DNA from 2 places in the Agrobacterium sp. 16-2014-1-2a genome. Region 2 is predicted to be linked to the other one. Evidence: riboswitches for the same ligand, from Rfam matches in the RefSeq annotation. Region 2 holds a riboswitch; the other holds the start of a gene.
The links. A riboswitch is a leader RNA that binds a small molecule or an ion and turns the genes downstream of it on or off. The one in region 2 is predicted to bind thiamine pyrophosphate.
Positions count from the first base shown of each region.

Region 1: another riboswitch for thiamine pyrophosphate. It lies ahead of thiB (thiamine ABC transporter substrate binding subunit); the one in region 2 lies ahead of thiC (phosphomethylpyrimidine synthase ThiC).

Region 1 is NZ_JBNWBX010000005.1:181,602-184,779, reverse strand. It holds gene ACQZ45_RS16885 (ABC-F family ATP-binding cassette domain-containing protein) at 1-848, shown strand, start outside; gene ACQZ45_RS16880 (VOC family protein) at 940-1,332, shown strand; TPP riboswitch at 1,378-1,488, shown strand; gene thiB (thiamine ABC transporter substrate binding subunit) at 1,527-2,540, shown strand; gene thiP (thiamine/thiamine pyrophosphate ABC transporter permease ThiP) at 2,560-3,178, shown strand, end outside.
Region 2 is NZ_JBNWBX010000005.1:21,552-24,729, forward strand. It holds gene thiC (phosphomethylpyrimidine synthase ThiC) at 1-1,196, opposite strand, end outside; TPP riboswitch at 1,291-1,402, opposite strand; gene ACQZ45_RS16160 (acyl carrier protein) at 1,583-1,834, shown strand; gene ACQZ45_RS16165 (acyl-CoA dehydrogenase family protein) at 1,834-3,015, shown strand; gene ACQZ45_RS16170 (amino acid--[acyl-carrier-protein] ligase) at 3,020-3,178, shown strand, end outside.

The sequences.
Region 1 (3,178 bases), 160 kb from region 2:
TGCTGACCGGCCAGCTTCAGCCCGATAGCGGCACGGTAAAGCTCGGCACCAATCTGGAAATCGCGACGCTTGACCAGAAGCGTGAAGATCTCAATCCAAACGATACGCTCGCTCATTACCTCACCGACGGTCGCGGCGACAATTTGCTGGTCAATGGCGAGTTGAAACATGTGACGGGTTACATGAAGGACTTCCTGTTCCAGCCGGAACAGGCCCGCACGCCCATCCGCAACCTCTCCGGTGGTGAGCGCGCCCGTCTTATTCTTGCGCGCATTCTGGCGCGGCCTACCAACCTGCTGATCCTTGACGAGCCGACCAACGATCTCGATATCGAAACGCTCGATCTGTTGCAGGAAATCGTTGCGGGCTTTTCCGGCACGGTCATTCTCGTCAGCCACGACCGCGATTTCCTCGACCGTACCGTCACCTCCACAATCGCGCCCGCCAATCCGGACCAGCCGGATGGACGCTGGATCGAATATGCCGGCGGCTACTCGGACATGATGGCGCAACGCAAGGGTGCCGCAGAAGAAAAGCGCAAGGCGGAGAAGCAGGAAAAGGCAAAGACCGCCCCTTCCGCCTCCGCGTCGCAGGACCCCTCAAAGGCCAAGGGCAAGCTTTCCTTCAAGCAAAAATTTGCGCTCGAAAACCTTCCAAAGGAAATGGAGAAGGCGCAGGGCGAAATCGCCAAGCGTGAGCAGCGTATGGCCGATCCCAATCTGTTCACCAAGGACCCGGCTACCTTCAATACGCTGGCGCAGGAAATGACGAAGCTGCGCGAAAAGCTCGAAGCCATGGAAGAGGAATGGCTGGAGTTGGAGATGCTGCGCGAGGAAATTGAAGGGTGACTTGGTCGCGATTTCTTGACTGAGGTCTCATCCACCTTTGACAGGGAGGCGGAATTGCCGTTTCCTGTGCGGGTTCGGAGGAGTTCAGAAAATGCGCATGATCTTCGTCAATCTGCCGGTCAAGAATATCGAGACATCGAGAAGCTTCTTCACGGCTCTCGGTTTCACCTTCAATCCGGAATATTCGGATGACCGCACGCTCTGCATGATCGTTGAGGAGAACATCTTCGTGATGCTTCTTCAGGAGGAGCGTTTTCGCGATTTCATCAATGGCGATATCGCCGACGCCACACGCAGCACCGAGGTCCTGACCTGTCTCACAGCGGGAAGCCGTGAGGAAATCGACCGGATGATCGAAACGGCGCTCGCCTCGGGTGGCAGCAGCTGGAAACCGGTTCAGGATCACGGTTTCATGTATGCCGGTAGTTTTCAGGATCCCGACGGCCATGTCTGGGAACTGGTGCACATGGTGCAGCAGGCCTGACGGCAGCCATCTTGCCAATCAGAGACAGCGGGACTACATCATCATCTTGATCTAACGGGGTGTCTTTTGTGCTTGCGTGCAAAAGGCTGAGAGGCTTGCCAACCCGAAGAACCTGATCCGGTTCATACCGGCGGAGGGATTAGACGGCTTAAGGCAAGCGGCTATTTCCCTTTTCGTTTTTTGAGGAGATACCCGTGCGCCGTCGTCTTTTCCTGAATTCCCTCGTTGCCGTTTCGTTGTTTCTGCCCGGTCTTGCCACTGCTCAGGACAGACAGGAACTGACCGTCTACACCTATGAAAGCTTCGTTTCCGAATGGGGTCCCGGCCCCAAGGTGAAAGAGGCCTTCGAGAAAGTGTGCGATTGCACGGTCAATTTCGTCGGTGTGGCGGATGGCGTGGCGCTGCTCAACCGCCTGAAGCTTGAAGGGGCGGCGTCGAAGGCGGATGTCGTTGTTGGTCTCGACACCAATCTGGTCGCGGAAGCGAAACAGACCGGCCTCTTCGATATCAGCGGTATCGATGCATCGGCGGCCAAGGTGCCGGGCGGTTACAAGGACGACATTTTCGTCCCTTACGACTACGGTCATTTCGCCGTTGTCTATGACACGCAGACGATAAAAAATCCGCCGACGAGCCTGAAGGATCTGGTGGACGGCGATCCTTCACAGAAAATCGCCATTCAGGACCCGCGCACCTCCACGCCGGGGCTTGGCCTGCTGCTCTGGGTGAAGTCCGTTTACGGCGACAAGGCACCGGAAGCCTGGGCGAAGCTCCGGAAGCGCATTCTCACCGTTACGCCGGGCTGGTCGGAATCCTATGGCCTTTTCACCAAGGGTGAGGTGCCGATGGTGCTCTCCTACACCACGTCGCCTGCCTATCACATGGTCTCGGAAAAGACGGATCGCTATCAGGCCGCGGGTTTTTCCGAGGGGCATTACATCCAGATCGAGGTTTCCGGCCTTCTCAAAAACGCGCCGCACAAGGAACTGGCGAAGCAGTTCCTCGCTTTCACGCTCACATCAGGATTTCAGGATGCCATTCCGGAAAACAACTGGATGATGCCGGTCGCGGCAACGTCCACGCCCCTGCCCGAGGCATTTTCCAAACTCGTCGTACCGCAGAAGACCTTCCTGATGGACCCGGAAGAGGTGGCGAAGAACCGCAAGGCCTGGATCGACGAATGGCTTGCGGCCATGAGCATGAACTGAGCAAGAGGCACGCCCGCGCATGATGCTGCGTCGCGACTACAGATGGTCGATCATTGGCGGAACGGCGGCGTTTGCCGCCGTTTTCCTGTTCATGGCGCTTGCTGTATCAGCACTCCTGTCTTTCGATGCCGGCACATCCGCCACCGGAATCGTGGATGCCTACACGCTGCGCATCCTGCGCTTCACGCTCTATCAGGCAACGTTGTCCACTGTTCTTTCCATTGTTCTCGGCCTGCCGGTGGCGCTTGCGCTCTCCCGCAGACAGGATTTTCCGGGGCGGATTTGGATTATCAGGTTGATGGCTGTGCCGATGGGGCTGCCGGTCATCGTCGGCGCCTTCGGCATCATCACGATCTGGGGCAGGCAGGGTGTTTTGAATACTGCCCTTGTTTTTGCCGGTGCGGAGCAGCCCTTCAGTATTTACGGCCTTTCCGGCATTCTCATCGCCCATGTGTTTTTCAATCTGCCGCTTGCGGTGCGGCTGATGCTGGCCGGGCTGGAGCGGATTCCGGGCGAATATTGGCGGATGGCGGCAAGTCTTGGCATGGGGCCGGTTTCGGTTTTCCGCTTCATCGAGTGGCCGGCCGTCTCGCGGCTTGTTCCCGGTATTGCCGGGCTTGTCTTCATGCTGTGCGCCA
Region 2 (3,178 bases):
ATCTGTGTCAACTCACCGAGCGTCTCCAGCTCGGCAAATTGCGCGGCGTCGTTGGCGTCGGCAATCGAACCGGGCCGCAACCCGTCACCCAGCGAGAAGGAAACATCATAGGCACGGCAGATGTCGCAGATCTCGTCGAAATGCTCATAGAGGAAGCTTTCCTTGTGATGATGCAGACACCACTTGGCCATAATCGACCCGCCGCGTGAGACGATACCGGTGACACGGTTGACGGTAAGCGGAATGTAATGCAGCCGAACACCGGCATGGATGGTGAAATAATCCACGCCTTGCTCCGCCTGTTCGATCAACGTGTCGCGGAACACTTCCCAATTCAGGTCCTCGGCAATGCCGTTGACCTTCTCCAGCGCCTGATAAAGCGGCACTGTGCCGATCGGTACCGGCGAATTGCGGATGATCCATTCGCGGATATTGTGGATGTTGCGCCCGGTCGAAAGGTCCATGACGGTATCGGCACCCCAGCGGATCGCCCAGACCATCTTCTCCACCTCTTCGGCCATGGAGGAAGTGACGGCGGAATTGCCGATATTGGCGTTGATCTTGACCAGAAAATTACGGCCGATGATCATCGGCTCAAGCTCGGGGTGATTGATGTTGGCAGGGATGATGGCGCGACCCGATGCGACTTCCTGACGGACGAACTCCGGCGTCACATAATCGGGTATCTGCGCGCCAAAACTCTCGCCATCACGAGCCAGCTTCTCCTTCGCCGCTTCGCGCCCCAGATTTTCGCGGATGGCGATGAACTCCATTTCCGGCGTGATGATGCCTGCCCGCGCATAGGCAAGCTGCGTTACGGCTTTTCCTTCCGTGGCCCTCAGCGGCTGGTGGCGCACGGCGAATTCCGGCGTCAGCCGCTCGCCGGTGGCAAAGCCGTTATCCTCCGGTTTGACGTGCCGACCGTCGTAAGCCGCGACATCGCCGCGCGCTACAACCCAGTCGTGACGCAGGCGTGGCAGACCCTTTTCGATCAGAACGTTATGCAATGGATCGGTATAGGGGCCTGAGGAATCATAGACCGTGACCGGCGGTTCGCCCGCCGTCGGGTGGACGGCGATTTCGCGCATGGGCACGCGAATATGCGGATGCAAAATTCCGGTTTTGTGGATTTTCGTGGAGGCGGGATGCGGCCCGGTTGTGACGACAAGCGGGATATTCTTGGCAACGATATTCATCATGAGGCTCCAAAGTTTGACAGTGGAGACCCAGTTCGAGCCGGAATGATGGAAAATACCGACGCGTCGGCAGCGCAAGTTACACGCAATCCGACCTTCGGTCTTTGCACCGTCCCTACGCCAGTATGAACTGGATCAGGTTCAACGGGTCACTGCGCATAAAAGCAGAATCTCAGCCCCTTGACGGGACACCCCTGGTGAATGGACACAAGAGAAAACACCGCCCGACATTTGTCAAGGGTGCTGCTGATGGCTGGCAAAGGTGGACGAACAACAAAAGCGCCGTTAGTGGTAATTAACCTAACGGTTTAGGCGAATATTATCGTTTTCAAATTAACGATAAGCACAAACCATCCTGATGTTAAATTCATGGGAGATAAGTCGGAATGAATGCGACTATTCGTGAAATACTGGCAAAATTCGGCCAGCTTCCTACCCCCGTCGATACGATTGAAAACGAAGCAGATCTTTATGCGGCGGGTCTTTCTTCCTTTGCATCGGTGCAATTGATGCTGGGTATCGAGGAAGCTTTCGATATCGAATTCCCCGACAACCTCTTGAACCGCAAGTCCTTTGCCAGCATCAAGGCCATTGAAGACACCGTTAAGCTCATTCTGGATGGTAAAGAGGCAGCCTGATGAATGTGACCGTTGCGCCGCAGGATGAAACGCTGTCCGCGCGCGCAAGCCGCGTCGCAGCAATTGCCGCCAAACACGCGGACGAGGTGGACGTCACCGGTCGCTTCCCGGAGGAAGCCGTCAAGGCGCTGAGACAAGAGCGCCTTCTCGGCATTCAGGTCCCGTCCTCTCTTGGTGGCGAAGGCGCATCCATACAGCAAATCGCCGATATCTGCGCCCGGCTTGGCCAGGCCTGTTCGGCAACCGCGATGATTTTCGCCATGCACCACATCAAGGCATCGAGCCTTGTGGAACACGGCGAGACAAGCCCATGGCATGCGGGCTTCATGAGCCGCATTGCAAGCGAACAGCTTCTGCTCGCCTCGGCCACGACCGAAGGCGGAATCGGCGGCAATCTGCGCAATTCCATCTGCGCTATCGAGGTCGAAGGAGACATTTGCCGGCTGGAGAAGGACGCCACCGTCATTTCCTACGGCAGCAATGCGGATGCCATCCTCATCACCTCGCGCGCCCACAAGGATGCCGCCCCGGCCGATCAGGTGATGACCGTCTTCCTGAAAGATCAGTACAGGCTCGAGAAGACCCATGTCTGGGACACACTCGGCATGCGCGGCACCTGTTCGGACAGTTTCCTGTTCCGCGGCGAGGCACCGGCGGTGCAGATATTCCCAAAACCATTTGCGGAAATCGCTGCGCAATCCATGCTTGCAAGCTCGCATCTTCTGTGGAGCGCCGTTTGGTATGGCATCGCGTCGGATGCGGTGCTGCGCGCGCAATCCTTCGTCAGGACGGCTGCACGCAAGTCGCCCGGTGTCACACCGCCAGGCGCTATCCACATTGCCGAAATTTCCACGAAATTGCAGGTGGTCAAATCCAACGTCATTGCGGGCGTAAAGGCTTACGAAGACACCAAGAGCGACCCGGACAAGCTGATGTCCATGGCGTTCGCGGTTGCCATGAACAATGTGAAGATCTGTTCTTCGGAAACCATTCTAGAGATCATCGACCAAGCGATGCTGGTCTGCGGCATCATGGGTTACAAGAACGGTACGCCCTACAGCCTTGGCCGACACCTTCGCGACGCGCATTCCGCGCGCCTGATGATTTCCAACGACCGTATTCTCGGCAATTCCGCCAATCTCCTGCTGGTTCACAAGCAGGACACCAGCCTCTTGGGATAAGACCATGGATATGCAAACATCGTTTCTCGATCTACTGTTCGAAGAAGGCCTGCTGATTGAAACGGGTGTCGATGGTCTTTACGGACGCAGCGGCCAGTTCGAGGACGTCATTGCCGCATTCGAACGCCTGATCGACCGCACCGGCGGCCCGGACAGTGCAGAG